DNA from 4 places in the Nonomuraea sp. NPDC026600 genome. Region 4 is predicted to be linked to each of the others. Evidence: riboswitches for the same ligand, from Rfam matches in the RefSeq annotation. Region 4 holds a riboswitch; each other region holds the start of a gene.
What was found. Region 4 has a riboswitch for cobalamin ahead of AB0F17_RS05095 (CbtB domain-containing protein). Riboswitches for the same ligand answer to the same signal wherever they lie in the genome.
Positions count from the first base shown of each region.

Region 1: another riboswitch for cobalamin. It lies ahead of AB0F17_RS06415 (ABC transporter substrate-binding protein); the one in region 4 lies ahead of AB0F17_RS05095 (CbtB domain-containing protein).
Region 2: another riboswitch for cobalamin. It lies ahead of AB0F17_RS45415 ((2Fe-2S)-binding protein); the one in region 4 lies ahead of AB0F17_RS05095 (CbtB domain-containing protein).
Region 3: another riboswitch for cobalamin. It lies ahead of AB0F17_RS40495 (ribonucleoside-diphosphate reductase subunit alpha); the one in region 4 lies ahead of AB0F17_RS05095 (CbtB domain-containing protein).

Region 1 is NZ_JBEZYD010000002.1:649,400-653,573, reverse strand. Features, by position in the region: gene AB0F17_RS06425 (ABC transporter ATP-binding protein) at 1-232, opposite strand, end outside; gene AB0F17_RS06420 (iron ABC transporter permease) at 229-1,227, opposite strand; gene AB0F17_RS06415 (ABC transporter substrate-binding protein) at 1,242-2,198, opposite strand; cobalamin riboswitch at 2,270-2,390, opposite strand; gene AB0F17_RS06410 (Gfo/Idh/MocA family oxidoreductase) at 2,398-3,258, opposite strand; gene AB0F17_RS06405 (SDR family oxidoreductase) at 3,289-4,110, opposite strand; gene AB0F17_RS06400 (cytochrome P450) at 4,107-4,174, opposite strand, start outside.
Region 2 is NZ_JBEZYD010000029.1:21,479-25,652, reverse strand. Features, by position in the region: gene AB0F17_RS45425 (ATP-binding cassette domain-containing protein) at 1-504, shown strand, start outside; gene AB0F17_RS45420 (cobalamin-binding protein) at 681-1,592, shown strand; cobalamin riboswitch at 1,607-1,803, shown strand; gene AB0F17_RS45415 ((2Fe-2S)-binding protein) at 1,843-2,688, shown strand; gene AB0F17_RS45410 (hypothetical protein) at 2,722-3,000, opposite strand; gene AB0F17_RS45405 (DUF4352 domain-containing protein) at 3,109-3,870, shown strand.
Region 3 is NZ_JBEZYD010000023.1:174,523-178,696, reverse strand. Features, by position in the region: gene AB0F17_RS40500 (ribonucleotide-diphosphate reductase subunit beta) at 1-217, opposite strand, end outside; gene AB0F17_RS40495 (ribonucleoside-diphosphate reductase subunit alpha) at 242-2,503, opposite strand; cobalamin riboswitch at 2,628-2,835, opposite strand; gene AB0F17_RS40490 (tripartite tricarboxylate transporter substrate-binding protein) at 2,840-3,805, opposite strand; gene AB0F17_RS40485 (SAM-dependent methyltransferase) at 3,912-4,174, opposite strand, start outside.
Region 4 is NZ_JBEZYD010000002.1:308,285-312,458, reverse strand. Features, by position in the region: gene AB0F17_RS05100 (cytochrome c oxidase assembly protein) at 1-1,287, shown strand, start outside; adenosylcobalamin (AdoCbl) riboswitch at 1,413-1,497, shown strand; gene AB0F17_RS05095 (CbtB domain-containing protein) at 1,542-1,730, shown strand; gene AB0F17_RS05090 (CbtA family protein) at 1,739-2,488, shown strand; gene AB0F17_RS05085 (histidine phosphatase family protein) at 2,546-3,046, shown strand; gene AB0F17_RS05080 (magnesium chelatase subunit D family protein) at 3,043-4,174, shown strand, end outside.

The DNA of each region.
Region 1 (4,174 bases), 340 kb from region 4:
CGGCCCGGCCGCCGACCGTGACGTCGCCCCGGTGGGCGACGACGCCCATGACGGCCTTGAGCAGGGTGGACTTTCCGGCGCCGTTCGGGCCGATGATCGCCAGCCATTCGCCGCGCCGTACCGCGAGATCGACGTCGGTGAGCACCTCCCGCTCGCCGAGCCGCACCGAGAGAGCGCTGGTCTCGATCATCCGAGCAGGCCGGGCCGCTGCCGGCTCAGTGGTGCCGGTCATGTGGCGGTCTGCCGGGTCATGCGCAGGATGGCCACGAAGAACGGCGCGCCGACGAACATGGTGACCACCCCGATGGGCAGCTCGGCGGGGGCGATGACGGTGCGCGCGATCAGGTCGGCGAGCACGAGGAAGGCGGCGCCGCCGATCAGCGACAGCGGCAGCACGATCCGGTACGAGCCGCCCGCCAGCCGCCGGACCACGTGCGGGATGACAATGCCGACGAACCCGATGAGACCGCTCACCGCCACGGCCGCCGCAGTGGCCAGGGACGCGGCCAGCAGGACCGCCAGCCGTACCCGACCGGCCCGCACGCCCAGGCTGCTGGCCTCCTCGTCCCCCACCGACAGCACGTCGAGCATCCGCCCGTGCGCGAGCAGCAGCACCGAAGAGACGACGGCGTACGGCAGCACCAGCCAGAACTGGTCCCACCCGCCGCCCACGTCGCCCAGGATCCAGGAGTAGATGCGCTGCAGTTCCTCGACCTTGAACTGCTGGATGAACGTCTGGATCGCGGTGAGGAACGAGGTGACGGCCACCCCGGCGAGCACCAGCGTGGCGGTGCCGCCCGCGCGCCCGGCGGTGTTCCCGAGCACGTACGCCAGGAACACCCCACCAACGGCCCCCACGAAGGCGGCCACTGGGATGCCGACCACGGGGGTCGGCACCAGCACGATGACCACGGTGGTGGTCAGCCCGGCTCCGGCGGCGGCGCCGAGCAGGTAGGGGTCGGCCAGCGGGTTGCGGAACACCCCCTGGTAACCGGCCCCCGCGATGGCCAGCAGCCCGCCGACCACGGCCGCCACCAGCACCCTGGGCAGCCGCAGCTCGAACAGCAGCCCCTGCTCCACGGGCGCCAGCCCCGAGTCCACGTGCACGTACGGCAGCCAGTCGACCGCCTGGAGCACCACCTGCCACGGCGAGATGTCGGCGGCCCCGCCGAGCAGCCCGGCGACCATGGAGACCGCGAGCACGCCCAGCGCACCCGCCGTCCACATCGGGCTGGACCTCACTAGCGGGTGGCCGCCTTGCCGACCGCGTCACTGATGGTCTGGGCCAGGTCGACGACGCGCGGGCCCCAGCGCGAGGCGATGTCGTCGTCGAGCTGGATCACCTGGTCGCCCTTGACGGCCGACAGTCCCTTCCAGCCGGGCCGCTTGGCCAGCGTGTCCTTGCTCTGCTGGCAGCACTTCACGTCCGCCAGGAAGATCAGGTCGGGGTCGGCCTGGGCGACGAACTCCGCCGACAGCTTGGGATAGCCGCCCGCCGGGTCCGGCGCCTTGTCGGCGATGTTGGTGAGGCCGAACATGCCGTAGATCTGCCCGATGAACGTGCTCGACGTCGCCGCGTAGGGGGTCTGGTCGAGTTCGTGGTAGTAGGTGAGCTTCTTGTCCTTTGGGGCGTTCGCCGCGAGCTTGTCCAGGGCCGCCTTCATGTCTGTCACGACTTGTCCGGCCTTGTCGGTGTTGCCGGTGGCGGCGCCGAGGTCGGTGATCTCGTCGTAGGCCTCGTCGAGCTTGGTGGCGGCCGGTTCCAGGAGGACCGGCACGTTCAGCTTGCCCAGCTCGGCGACGATCTTGTCGATGTCGTTGGAGACGATGACCAGGTCGGGCTTCTGGGCGACGATGGCCTCGACGTTCGGCTTGAAGCCGGACAGGTCGGTCTTGGGGACGCCGGCCGGGTAGTTGGACTGGTCGTCCACCGCGATGACCTGGGGGCCCGCGCCGATGGCGAAGAGCGTCTCGGTGTGGCTGGCGGAGAGCGAGACGATCCGCTCCGGCTTCTTGGCGATGGCGACCTTGCCGTTGGCCGCCTCGACCGTCACGGGGTAGGCGGTGGAGCTCGTCGAGCCGGCGGAGGTGGCTGAGCTCGCGGGTGACGGGGTGGTGGTAGTGCTGTTCTGGCCGCATCCGGTCAGAACGAGCGTTCCCAGCAGCGCGCCCGCGAAGGCCGTGCGTACGGGCCTCACGAGAAGTCCTTTCACACTGTCGGAACCGAGAGACCCGCTGAGAGCGACGGATCACCCTTTTCCACGAGGGTTGATGACGTCAGCGCGGAGGCAGGCGACCTGGCTATGACAGTTGCGGGACAGCGCCGGACTCGCACCGGACTTCGCTGCAACTCTGCGCGTCGGACAGACGCTATCAATGCTCCAGTTGGACGCTAAGTCAAGGGGTCCCCAACTGAGTCTCCGCCTCGGCGATGATCCGCTGCAGCCGGAGCCCGTGGGCCGCGTCCAGCGGGTGCCCGCCTCCCTCGCGTACGGTCCGCGCGAACTCCTCGGCGATGGTCACGAACGGATCGTCGTCACCGGGCAGCAGCACCGCGTTGCCCGTTCTGCCGTACACCGCGATGCTCGACGGCGGCAGGTCGCCGGCGGCGGCCATGCACAGCGACGCCTCGCTGACCGCGCCGCCCTCGTGGTCGAGCAGCAGGCCGGTCCAGCCGAGCGAGTTCCCGTGCGCGCGGACGCCGGTCACCGGGCCGAGCGCGGCGTCGAGCAGGTCGATCACGTGCGGCCCGACGTCCAGGAGCGCGCCGCGTTCGAGCCGCCACGGGGTGCCGAAGGGGTGGCCGCCCAGCAGGACGTTGGAGATGTTCGCGGCGTGGCCGCCGAACGCCTCGATGCCGGCGCAGCGTGCCAGGAACGCCCTGACCTGCGAGGTATAGCGCATGGTGAGGACCAGTTGCGAGGCCACTCCGGCCTCGCGCACGGCGTCCGCGAGGCGCCGCGCGTTCTCCAGCGAGTCGGCGAGCGGCTTCTCCAGCAACAGCGCCTTCCCGGCCCGCGCCGCGCGCACCCCCAGTTCGGCCTGTACGGCCGGCGGCACGCAGAACGCCACGGCCTCGCACGCGTCGAACAGCTCCTCGACCCGCTCGAACACCGGCGCCCCCAGCCCGGCGGCGGCCTCCGGACGGCGCGCCCATACCCCGGCAAAACGGAGATACGGGCTCTTGACCAGCATCGGCGCGTGCGCGCGCTCCGCCCACGGCCCCGCTCCGATCAACCCGACCGACACCGGCTCCATTCCGCCCCCTTTTGATCCGCTTCAAGCACCCTAGAGTGATTCAGCGGCGTCGCGCCATTGGCGCAGGGCGTGCTCGGGGCGATGGGCGAGGGTTCCGGAGTCGATGACGATGGTCTGTCCCGTGATGCACCGCGACTCGCCCGAGGCGAGGAAGGCGACGAGGTCGGCCACGTCCTCCGGGGTGCAGGCCCAGGGCAGCAGGCGCTCGGCCGCCTTGTCGGCCAGCCGGTCCCGGCCGAGGGCCTGCGCGGCCGCGTCGGTCAGGACCAGGGCGGGGGCGACGGCGTTGCAGCGGATGCCGCGCGAGCCGTACTTGGTGGCCACGTAGCGGATGAACCCGGTCAGCGCCGCCTTGGAGGTGCCGTAGGCGACGTGCGCCACGTCGCCCAGCAGGCCCGAGACCGACGAGGTGAGGACGAAGGCGCCGCCGTCGGACATCGCGGGGGCCGCGTGCTTGACCATGAGCAGGGCACCCCGCAGGTTCACCGCCATCGTGCGGTCCCAGACGGCCACGTCGAGGTCTTCGAGGTCCTGGTCGCGGCCGTAGGTGCCGGGGCCGAGCGCGGCCGCGTTGGAGTGGACGACGTCCAGGCGGCCGAACGAGGCGATCAGGTCGACGACCGCCCCGGCCACCTGCTTCTCGTCCGACACGTCGCAGGTGAGCGCCGTGGCCGTGCCGCCCCTGGCGCGGATGGCGGTGGCGACCGACTTGGCGCCGGCCGCGTGCACGTCCAGAACGCCCACGCAGGCGCCCTCGGCGGCCAGGCGCGACGCGCACGCCGCGCCGATGCCCGAACCCGCGCCCGTCACCAGGGCGACCTGCCCGTCGAACCGGCCCGGCGCGGCACTCACCACGTCACCCGCAGGGCCGTCAGTCCCCGTCCCACGATCGACTTGCGGTAGACGATGGGCTCGT
Region 2 (4,174 bases), on a different contig from region 4:
CGCCGGATGATCACCCTCATCCCCCAGGACGTCTACCTGTTCAACATCCCGCTACGCGACAACATCCGCCTCGGCCGCCCCGACGCCACCCACGAGGAGGTCGAGGCCGCCGCCCGCGCCGCCCACGCCCACGAGTTCATCACCGGCCTGCCCGACAGCTACGACACCCTGCCCGGCGAACTCGGCGCCCGCCTGTCCGGCGGCCAGCGCCAGCGCATCGCCATCGCCCGCACCCTGCTCAAGGACGCCCCCATCCTCATCATGGACGAGGCCGTTTCCAACCTCGACGCAGAAAGCGAGCAGGAGGTCGCCGCCGCCATGTCCGCAGCACGGCGCGACCGCACCACCCTGGTCATCGCCCACCGTCTGTCCACCATCCGCACCGCCGACCACATCGTCGTCCTCGACGACGGCCACATCGCCGAAACCGGCACCCACGCCGAACTCCTCGGCCACCCGGGCGCCTACACCCGGCTACTCGCCACCCAACTGGCCGGGCATTGACGATCGCCAGGACTACCACGACGGCGAGGCGGACATCGCTGGCCGACCGCCGTCGGGAGGGCTGGATGCTCGCCCGGCTGACTTCGACTCTGGGGCGGAGCGTTCCCTGGATCCGAGCCAGGCGCGTCGAGCAGGAGTCAGGCGAGGCGAGCGTGGAGCGCGGCTAGGGTCGCGATATGCGCATCGTGTCGTTGTTGCCCGCCGCCACCGACATCGTGGCGGTGCTCGGGCTGGGTGGTGACCTGGTCGGACGGACGCATGAGTGCGACTGGCCGCCCGCGGTGGTGGAGGCGGTGCCGGTGGTCACGGCGGCCGAGTTCGCCGCGGATCGGATGAGCAGCAGGGAGATCTCCGATGCGGTGGGCGGTGCCGCCCACCAGGGTTCGTCGCTGTACACGCTCGACGTCGAACGCCTGGCGGACCTGGCCCCCGATGTGGTGCTGACGCAGGACCTGTGTGAGGTGTGCGCGGTCTCCTACACGGGGGTGTCGCGGGCGGTGCGGCTGCTCGACTCCGGCCCACGGGTGATCAGTCTCGAACCGCGCACGCTTCCTGAGGTGCTGCGCTCCATCGAACACCTCGGCAAGGCGCTTGGAGTGGCGCACGCGGCGTCCCAGCGGGTCGCCGAGCTGGAAGACAAGCTCGCGGCAGTGCGGTCCACGGTCGCGGACCGGCCGAGGCCACGGGTGGCGGCGATCGAGTGGCTGGATCCGCTCTGGCCCGCCGGCCACTGGGTCCCCGAGCAGATCCGGGCAGCGGGCGGTGAGCCGCTGCTGGCCGAAGCGGGCGAACACACCACCGCCATCGACTGGGAGAGGGTGCGGGCCTCCCAACCCGAGGTGATCCTGCTGATGCCCTGCGGCTTTCCTCCCGAGCGAACGCGAGCGGAGTGGCGCCTGCTGACTCGGCACCCGGGCTGGGCCGACCTACCGGCGGTCCGCGCGGGCCAGGTGTGGGTGCTGGACGGTCCGGCGTACTTCAACAGGCCCGGGCCGCGCGTGGTACGAGGGGTGGAGGTCCTTGCCCAGGTGCTCCACGGTGTGCACGCCGGCGCTCCCGTCAAAGCTGGGGAAGCGCATCGGGTCTGATGGATGGCGCGCGCTTTGTCGTTGATGGGTGGTGTGCGAGCATGGTCAGCGTTGGCGAGCGCGGAACGAGGAAGCCGGTGTGATTCCGGCGCGGTCCCGCCACTGTGATCGGTGAGTGATCCCCGGCGAAAGGCCACTGCCCACGGGTGGGAAGGCCGGGGTGAGCGTCGACCCGAGAGCCAGGAGACTCACGCGGTCGCCTCCTCGAAGACATTGGGGCGGATCTCCCCAAGAGAGGACGGTGACCGCCATGCCGCGCCCCCTGCCAGAGGTGGCCGTGTTCGCCGGGTCAGCCGCCGCCAAGATGGTGGAGCCGTCCGGCCTGCAGCCCGCGGACGAGCGCACGCTCGCGGCTGCTGTCGCCGACATCACCGCCATCGGCGGCTACTTCGAGCTCCTCCTTCCGGGCTCGGATGACTCCGACTGGCACCAGCTTCCGGACCTGCTCACCGGCTCTCACGTCCTGGCAGCGAAGATCGACGAGGTGGCGGACCAGCTCGGCACCCGTGAGCGTAGAATCGCCGCCTCCATCCTGTTCCAGGGTCTGGCCGCCCACCTGTGGTCCCCGCCCCTCGGTATGGTCGTCGGGAACAGCCTGCTGCTCGACGTCCTGCCTGAGAATCTCCGCTGGCGCCCCATTCCCAGTGGTCCGCTGCCGCTGCGCGCCGACCGCCTGACGGGCTGGCATGTACGCGCTCCGGACAAGGTCGCCGCGCTGCTCCATCGCAAGGTCGTCAGCGAGCAGCTTGAACCGCTGGCCGCGACGATCACCGGCATCGTCAAACTGGCGCCCGGCCTGTTGTGGGGCAACGCCGTCTCCGCCCTGGCGGGCACCGTCCATACCTTGGCCCAGCAGAGCCCCGGCCTGGCCGCCGCAGCTGTGGGCCTCGGCCGCGACCTCCTGGAGATCGGATTGCTGCGCGGCACTGGTGAGCTGGCCGAGCCGACGCCCGGCCACCCGTTCTTCGTCCGGCGCAGCTGTTGCCTCTACTACCGCCTACCCAGCGGCGGCAAGTGCGGCGACTGCGCCCTCATCCCCGACAAAACCCGCCGCGAACAGTGGGAGCGGGCCGTACGGGGATCCGGAGAGACCTGAACGAACACGATGACCAGCCTAGGTAGTCGCGAACTAGCTCGCGCTGTCCTTGAGGGAGCTGCCGTCGTTGGTGGCCACCTCATGCGCCACCGTGATCAGCCCGTCTTCCAGCTTTAAGTCGCTCCATGAGGCCGGGGCGCGCCGCCACCCCGGGCTGGGCAGGCGTGCCTCGCAGGTTGTCGAGAAGTTGTCCAGGCGCTGGAAGAACTGCCACAACCAGCGACCGCCGCGACCGAGTACGGCGAGCAGGCCAAGCCCAGCGGCGACGATCCCTGCGGCCACGAACACGTCGAGCGTGAGGTTCCCGGTCAAAGAGGTTCTCCCTTGCTACGGGTGTCCAGATCCGGACAGGCGTGAGGGGTCAACCCAGAGGATGCTTGGGCGTCTCACAGGTCCCCATCTCTCCCTGGAGTCGCGCCAATGGGCTATCCGCAGCAGCCTCAGGATCCGTACGGCCAGTCAGGGCCGCAACAGCCCTATGGCTATGGCGGGCCTCCACCGCAGTACGGGTACGGTTACCAGCCGCCCACCAGCCCGCCGCCTCCACCGCGCCGAAACGTGGGCCTGATCGTGCTGTTGGCCGTTGGCCTTCCCCTGATGCTGTTGGGAGGCTGCGCCGCTTTGGTCGTGGTACTTGGGGACACCGGCCGGGATGTTGTAGTCACTGAGGCCGACTCGCCGAACATGGTCTTGCCGTCCCGCGAGCCAGCGTCGAAGCAGCCGACGGAAGAGGCGACGGCGGAGGCGGCGAAGAAGGAGCCGTCGACGGCGGCGGTCGGCGGCTCGATCACTCTGCAGGGAACGGATCCCGGGCTGAAAATGACCGTGACGGTGAACCAGCTGGTGAACCCCGCCTCGCCGGCACAGGACTTCCTGAAGCCGAAGAGCGGCAACAAGTTCGTCGCCGTTCAGGTAACGCTCGCCAACGTTGGCCAGGCTGTGTACAGCGACGCTCCGGGAAACGGGGCCATGCTGATCGACGGCGAGGGCCAGCAGTACCGGTCGACCATCTATGAGGTGCGGGAAGGCCAGGCGTTCGGCGGCAGCGCGACGATCAACGCGGATGATTCTCGCAAGGGCATGATCGTGTTCGAGGTGCCGGAGTCGGCGAAGCTGGTCAAATTCCAGTTCGCGCTGAACAGCGGTTTCGCTGATCAAAAGGGCGAATGGACACTCAACTGATGCAACAGCCGCAGTTCCCGCCGCGATACGACGGTTAGGCCCCCGGCTCCGGAACGCCGCGCAGCCGCTTGTTCTCGGCGGCGAGCTCGTCGCGTTCGGCTTGAACGTCGTCCAGCGCGACAGACAGGACAGCCGCCTCGTACACGGGCATCCCCCATCCGCTGCTTCAACCGGGCGGCAACGGCTTCCAGATGCTACCCCGGTCACGTCCGGACAGTGACCTGGAAGACCGTGCGCGGTCCGGCAGATGATTGTTGAACCAGCTCCACGATTCGAGGCTCACCCACGAGGCCGAGACTGGGCG
Region 3 (4,174 bases), on a different contig from region 4:
TGTTGGCCACGATGGAGTCGCCGGTGGCGAAGAAGGCGACCAGCCGGTGGATCAGGTGGCGCTCCTGCGGCGTCATCTTGGCCAGGTCGGCGAGGTCGGAGTGCAGGTCCACCTCCTCGACGGTCCAGGTGTTGCGGATGGCGGCGCGGTAGCGCTCATAGAATTCCGGATAACGCATGGGACGCAGGGTCAGGTCCATGCCGGGATCGAGCAGCATTGCGGAGGTCTCCGTTCGAGGGGGCTACTGGCAGGCTTCGCAGGTTTCCGGGTTCTCCAAGGAGCAGGCGACGGCGTCGGCGTTGACCGCGACCGTCGTCTGGGCGATCCGGGTGGCCGGGCGCGAGCGCAGGTAGTAGGTGGTCTTCAGACCCTGCTTCCAGGCATAGGCGTACATCGAGGACAGCTTCCCGATCGTCGGGCTGGCCATGAACAGGTTCAGCGACTGCGACTGGTCGATGTACGGCTGCCGGGCGGCGGCCAGGTCGATGAGCGCCTTCTGCGGCAGCTCCCAGGCCGTGCGGTAGAGAACCTTGAGCTCGCTGGGGATGCCGGGGATGTCCTGGATCGAGCCGTCCGCCCGCTTGAGGTCGTCGCGCATCCGCTGCGTCCACAGCCCGCGAGCCTGCAGATCGGCCACCAGATAGCGGTTGACCTGGAGGAACTCACCCGACAACGTCTCGCGCTTGAACACGTTGGACACCTGCGGCTCGATGCACTCGTAGCAACCGGCGATGGAGGCGATCGTCGCGGTCGGCGCGATGGCGACCATCAGCGAGTTACGCAGCCCGGTCGTGGCGATCTTCGCGCGCAGCGCGTCCCAGCGCGGCGACCCGGCGGCGCCGTAGTGATCGGGGTGCAGGACGCCGCCCGCCGCCCTGGTGTCGTCGTACGACGGGTGCCGGCCGCGCTCGACGGCCAGGTCGGCGGAGGTGTCGTAGGCGGCCAGGGCGATCTCCTCGGCGACGCGCGTGGACAGGCCCAGCGCCTCGGGCGAGTCGAACGGCAGCCTGAGCGCGAAGAACACGTCGGCCAGGCCCATCACGCCGAGCCCGATCGGCCGCCAGCGCTTGTTGGCCGCCTCGGCCTCGGGCGTCGGGTAGAAGCCCAGGTCGATGGTCCGGTCCAGGAAGCGCACGGCCGTACGGACGGTCTGGCGCAGCCGGTCCCAGTCGACGCCCTCGGCGGTCAGGTGGGCGGCGAGGTTGATCGAGCCGAGGTTGCACACCGCCGTCTCACCGTCGCTGGTGACCTCGAGGATCTCGGTGCACAGGTTGGACAGGTGGATGACGTTCTCGGGCCTGGCCGTCTGGTTGGAGGTGCGGTTGGCGGCGTCCTTGAACGTCATCCAGCCGTTGCCGGTCTGGGCGAGGGTACGCATCATCCGGCCGTAGAGGGTCCGGGCGGGCAGTTGCCGGGTGTAGCGGCCCTCGGCCTCGTAGGCGCGGTAGGCGCGGGTGAACGCCTCGCCGTACAGGTCGGTGAGGTCGGGGACCTCCTTGGGGTCGAACAGCGACCAGACCTCGTCGGCCTCCACCCGGCGCATGAACTCGTCCGGCACCCAGTTGGCCAGGTTCAGGTTGTGCGTACGGCGGGCGTCCTCGCCCGTGTTGTCGCGCAGCTCCAGGAACTCCTCGACGTCGGCGTGCCAGGTCTCCAGGTAGACGCAGGCCGCGCCCTTGCGCCGGCCGCCCTGGTTGACCGCGGCGACGGAGGAGTCGAGCGTGCGCAGCCAGGGCACGATGCCGTTGGAATGCCCGTTGGTGCCCCTGATGAGAGATCCGCGCGAGCGCACCCGGGTCCACGCGATGCCGATGCCTCCGGCGTACTTCGACAGCCTGGCCACCTGCCCGTAGCGGTCGTAGATCGACTCCAGCTCGTCGCGCGGCGAGTCGAGCAGGAAGCACGACGACAGCTGCGGCCGGCGCGAACCCGAGTTGAACAGCGTCGGCGAGCTCGGCAGGTACGACAGCGTGGACATGAGGGCATAGAGCTCGGCGGCCTCGGCGACCGTCTCCGACAGCCCGCAGGCCACGCGCAGCAGGAAGTGCTGGGGCCGTTCGAGCACCGCGCGCGACTCCGGGTGACGCAGCAGGTAGCGGTCGTAGACCGTACGCAGGCCGAAGTACTCGAAGCGCTCGTCCGCCTCGCCGGAGACGAGCGCGTCGAGCTCGGCGGCGTGGGCGCCGACGAAGGCGGCGAGCGAGTCCTGGATCAGCCCGGCGGCGTGGCTGGCGGCGATGGACTCGGAGAAGGTCCGTACGCCGTGCCCGGCGGCCTCGTCGGCGATCTCCTCGGCCAGGAGCCGGGCGGCGACCCGGGAGTTCGCCGGGTCGGTGATCACCCGGGCGGCGGCCTCCTCGATGGCCAGCCGACGGTCGGCGGTGGCCGATCGCCGGTCAGGAGTGACCGGCCGCTGGTCAGGAGTGACCGGCCGCTGGTCGACGGTGGCCTGCTGCGGATCGACCGTGGCCGGGTGCCGGTCGGCCTCAATGATCTGCGTCACGTGCTCTCTCCTCGCGAGCTCATCCTCGTGAGCGCGCGAGAGCACGGCGGCGCTGGAGTTCCCCGGCCGCGACGCCCCCGGCCCTCCCTCGAGGCCCTGGACACTTCGATGGGCGGAGCCGGGTGGCTCCCCCAACGTCACCGGCAGGTCTTCGGGCTCGCGGGCTTGGTCCCTGACCCAGTACTGGGCCTCCTACTGGCCGTCGCTTCCCGGATCTCTCCAGTGCTCGTGACGGCGGTCGTTCCCGCTCACCGCTGCGGGGCAGCCCCGGAATCGCACCGGGTTCCCTTTTGCTCCGCCCCGAGGGGCGAACCAGCGACGACCAGGATCCTACATCTAGTGGCCCTTCTCGCAACTACCCCAGCATGTTGTGTCAGCCGTATCGAGCATGCCGAGATCGCGGAGCACGGCCCTGGTCCTGCCGATCTCCGAGGCGAGCCACTGTTCGAAGTCGTCGCCGCTGAGCGGGATCGAGGTCCATCCCTCCGCGCGGCAGGCCGCCCGCCAGGCGGCGGACTCCGTGACCTCGTCGCAGAGCCGGATGGCGAAGTCCTTTCTGTCGTCGGTCATCCCCTCGGGCCCGACCGCCGCGCACCAGTCGGCGAAGTCGAGCCGCACCCCGCACTCCAGCAGGCTCGGCGCCTTGACGCCGTCCACCCGGCGCGCGCTGGAGACGGCGAGCACCCGGACCCAGCCCTTGTCGATGGCCCTGCGCCAGTCCGCGAGCGTGCCGGTCGCCGCCGCGGCCTTGCCGCCGAGGAGCGCCGACGTGGCCTCCGCGCTGCCGGGGAAACCGGTGTAGTCGACCTGCCGGGTGTCGGCGCCGAGCCCCTTGGCGATCAGCCCGAACAGCAGATGATCGGGCTCGCCCTGCGGACCGCCCGTCAGCGGCGTACGGTCGGGGTGGGCGAGCAGGTGCGCGCCGAACTGGTCGAAGGTGGCGAACTTGGAATTGGCGGGCACCACCACGACCTCGATCTGCCCGGTGAGCCTGGCCAGCGGCGTGGCGGTGTCGAGCAGCGACAGCCCGTTGTTGAGCTCGGTCGCGGCCAGCGCGGGCAGCCCCGTGACGGTGATCCTGGTGACGGGCGGGGTGCCGGAGACCGGGAAACCCTCCCCGCGGGCGGCCTCGACGAGCGCCCGGGCGACGCGGGCCCAGCGTCCGCCGCCGGGCACGATCGCGAACCGGCCCAGCATGCGGGCCGCGTTGACGGCGCTGCTTCCGAGGTTGCTCTCCGTGCCACACCCTGTCGCGCAGGCCATCATCCCGAGGCCGAGCGCGAAGAACCCCCGTCGGCGCATGGCGTCCCTCCCCTCGCACCCCAGTAGCTACCCCGTGTCACCGACAATTAACTCATTGTCACATATCGGGCACTCGCTACCGGAGATCACGAAAAGTCATGAAAAGCTAGGAGCGCTTCTGGCCGACGCCGACGAGCAGGTACGAGGGCAGCGAGGGCTCGCTGACCAGCCTGGGCCGGTCGGGACGCCAGTCGGGGGCGTGCACCAGGCCCGGCTCGACCAGTTCGAAGTCCCCGAAGAACGCCCGGATCTCCCCCGGGGTCCGGTCGGTGCCGGCCCCGGCCGACGCGGGCCGGTAGAGCGCCGCCGCGCCCTCCGCGAACCGCCCCCGCGAGGTCGCGTGGGTGAGCACCAGATGGCTGCCGGGCG
Region 4 (4,174 bases):
GCGGTCTCCGCGCTCATGACGCACCTGCTCGCGGCGGCCGTCTGGGTCGGCGGACTGGCGGCCGTGCTGGTCCACTTCCGCCGTTCGGACCGGCTTGAGAGCGTCGTGTCCAGGTTCAGCACGCTCGCCCTGTGCTGCTTCGTCGCGGTGACGGTGTCCGGCGTGGCCGGCGCCTGGGTCCGGATGGACACGGTGTCGCAACTGTGGACGACCCGCTACGGTGTGCTCGTCCTGGCCAAGGTGACGGCGCTGGTGGCCCTGGGCGTGTTCGGGGTGATCCACCGCCGCCGCACCATCGCCGCGATCGCCGAACGTACGACACGAGGCACCTTCACCCGGCTGGCCACCGGCGAGATGATGGTGATGGCCGCGGCCACCGGACTGGCCGCCGGCCTGTCGCGCTCCGCGCCGCCCGCCAGCGGCGGCCACAACGACCTTCTGGGCTACGACCTGGCGCCCTACTCGGTCGGCGCGCTGATCACCGAGATCCGGCTGAACCCGCTGGTCCTGCTCGCCCTGGCGCTTCCGGCCGCCGGCTATCTGGCCGGGCTGCGCAGGCTCGCCCGGGCCGGCGACCCGTGGCCGGCCGGCCGTACCGTCGCCTGGTTCGCCGGGCTGGCGGTGCTGGCGGCGGTGCTCGTGGGCGGCGTGAGCGGCTACGCGCGGGCGATGCCGTCGGCGCACGCCCTGCAGTACACCGTGCTCAACGTCATCGGGCCGCTGCTGCTGGCCTTGGGGGCACCACTGACGCTGACCGCGCGGGCCATCACCCCCGGATCGCAGTACGGCGACATCGCCTCGGCCATCCTGCGCAGCCGCCTGGCCGGGCGGCTCACTCATCCGATCGCCCTCCTGGCCGTCTACGTGCTGCCGATCGTCGTCCTGTACGGCACCGGCTGGCTGGCCTGGTCGGCCGCCAACCAGGCGGTCCACCTGCTCACCCAGGTGCTGTTCTTCGGCACCGGGCTGCTGTGCTGCTGGCTGCTGGCCGGGGTCGATCCCCTGCCGCGGCCGATCACGCGGCGGGATCGCGTGTGGGTGCTCGTGGCCGTCGTCGCGGTACAGGTGGTGGTCGGCCTGTTCCTGCTGTCCGGGCCGCCGCTGGCCCAGGAGTGGTTCTCGCAGGTGACTCCGCGCGGCGCGTCGGGTGTGGCGGCCGATCAGCGGCTGGCCGGACTGATGTACCTGACCCTGCCCGTGCCGGCTCTCGCCGCGCTGGCCATACGGCTGACCCGGTCGCGGAAGAGCGCCCTGCGGCTCGTCGCCCAGGTGGACGTGCGGGTGTGAGGCTCGGCCGGGATCCGTTCGGCCGCGTCGAGGCGGTCCGGCCGAGGGGTCCGTGAGCTGGGCGTTCTTGTTGTGCGTGTTGACTCGAACGGGATGAAGAGATACGTTCCGGTAGATTTCACGATTGGCCAAGGGAAATCCGGTGAGAAGCCGGTGCGGACGCGCCACTGTATCCGGGACATAGATCCCGGGAGCCAGGTCGCTTGGCCACCGTGACCTCGTTAGTTGGGACGCGTCATCCCCGAGGAGGCACTATGAGTGGCCTGACCACTCCCACGTCCGTTCCCTTCCCCCGCCTGCGCCCATGGCTGCTGGCCGTACCCCTGCTCCTGTTGGTGGCCTATCTGGTTCTGATGGACAACGGAGCGATCTCACAGACCGGCAACTACCTCCACGAACTCATGCATGACGGGCGGCACCTGCTCGGCGTGCCGTGCCACTAGGCGGCGAGGTGGTACGCACCCTGCTGGTCAGAGGGCTGCTTCTGGGCCTGCTGGCCGGACTGATCGCCGGTGGTTTCGCGTTCGCCTTCGGTGAGCCGAGTGTGGACAGCGCGATCGCCCTGGAAGAAGCCGCCCAGCCGCCCGCGGCCGAGGCGGCCGGTCACGATCATGGAGAGGAGGCGGTGGTCAGCAGACCCGGCCAGAAAGCCGGGCTGTTCCTGGCCACCGGGCTGTACGGGCTGGCCGTGGGCGGAGTGTTCGCCCTGGTGTTCGCGGGGTTGAGGGGGCGGGTCGGTCCTCGCTCCGAGGGCGGGCTGGCGCTGGCCGCCGCCGCCACCGCCTTCGTGGCCATCATCCTCATTCCGTTCCTGAAATATCCCGCCAATCCACCAGCGGTCGGCGATCCGGAGACGATCAACAGCCGTACCCTGCTCTACGTGATCATGATCGGGGTCGGGCTGGCCTCGACCGCGATCGCGGTGGCGAGTGGGCGGCGGACGCAGGGCGGGCCGTGGGCACGCTGGATCGTCACGGTGGTGACGTTCCTGGTGCCGGTGGTCGCCGCCTGGTGGCTGCTGCCCAGAGTCAACGAGGTGCCCGCGAACTTCCCCGCGACCCTGCTGTGGGAGTTCAGGCTCGCGTCGCTGGGTACGCAGCTCGTCTTCTGGACCGCGTTCGGCGTGCTCTTCGGCTGGGCCTGCGATCGGGCGGCCCGCCGCCCGGCCGCGGTTCCCGTCGCGGTGCCCACGCCGAGCTGAGAGGTGCTGTTCGTACGGCAGGCCGGCACACCGGGAACACGGTCGGCCTGCTTCCCCATGGACGAGAACGCCGACCCGTCGAGCCTGGCCAGAGCTACGGCCCTGGCCAGGGCCAGGTCCTGGACGGGTCGCGCGCTGGTGGCCCCGGCCAGGGCCGCCGGCCAGACCGCCGTCGCCATGGGACTGCTGCCGTCGGTGGTCCAGGCTCTCGCGGAGGCCGACCACGGCAGTTGGAGCGGCGTGCCGTACGCGAAGGTCGCGGAGGCCGAGCCGGACGCCCTGGCGAGCTGGCTCGCCGACCCGCACGCCGCGCCCCACGGCGGGGAGAGCCTGGCCGCGCTGGCGGCACGCGTCGCGGCCTGGCTCGACGCGGAACACCGGTCCCCCGCCATCGTGGTCTGCGACGTGGGGGTGATCAGGGCCGCCCTCGGCCACGCGCTCGGGCTGAGCCCACTGGCCGCCAACCGCTTCGACCTGGCGCCGCTGTCCACCACTGAACTGTCCAGCGCGCGCGGCGGCTGGCGCGTCGCGCATGTCAACCGGAAGGCCACCCTTTGATCGTCACCTACCCGTTCAGTGCCGTCGTCGGGCTCGCGGACCTGAAGCTGGCGCTGGTGCTCAACGCCGTCTCACCGCGCGTGGGCGGCGTGCTCGTACGCGGCGAGAAGGGCACCGCCAAGTCCACCATCGTCCGCGCGCTGGCCGCCCAGCTCCCGCCCGTGGACGTCGTGGCGGGCTGCCGCTTCGCCTGCGATCCCGCCGCGCCGGGCGACGAGTGCCCCGACGGGCCGCACGAGCCGGGCGAGCAGTGGCTACGCCGCCCCGCCTCGCTGGTGGAGCTGCCCGTCGGCGCCTCCGAGGACCGGCTGGCCGGCTCGCTGGACGTGGAGCGGGCACTGACCGAGGGCGTGAAGGCGTTCGAGCCCGGCCTGCTGGCCGCCGCCCACCGCGGCGTGCTGTACGTGGACGAGGTGAACCTGCTCCACGACCATCTGGTGGACCTGCTGCTGGACGCGGCCGCCCTCGGGATCTGCTACGTCGAGCGCGAGTCGGTGTCGGTACGGCACGCGGCCCGGTTCCTCCTGGTCGGCACCATGAACCCGGAGGAGGGCGAGCTACGGCCGCAACTCCTCGACCGGTTCGGCCTGACGGTGGAGGTGAAGGCGTCACGCGACCCCGGCGAACGGGCCGAGGTGGTACGGCGGCGCCTGGCCTTCGACGCCGATCCCGGCGCCTTCGCCGCCCGGTGGACGGCGGAGGAGTCGGCCCTGGCCGACCGGATCGCGCGGGCCAGGGCCAGGGTGCCCGAGGTGCGGCTGCCCGACGCCCGGCTCACGCAGATCGCCACGGTGTGCGCCGCGTTCGAGGTGGACGGGCTCCGCGCCGACCTGGTCACGGCCAACGCCGCCATCGCGCACGCCGCATGGCAGGGCAGGGACGTCGTGACGACCGAGGACGTACGTGCCGCCGCCCGCCTGTCGCTTCCGCACCGGCGGCGGCGTGACCCGTTCGACGCGCCCGGGCTGGACGAGTCGCTGCTGGAGGACCTGCTGGCCCGGACGGGAGAGGACGAACGCCCCGACGGCCCGGACGATCCCGGAGGCGCCGACCGCCCTGGCGATCCCGGAGACTCCGACGATCCCGATGGTGCCGGTGGTCCCGGCGATCCTGCGGCCTCCGGCCCTG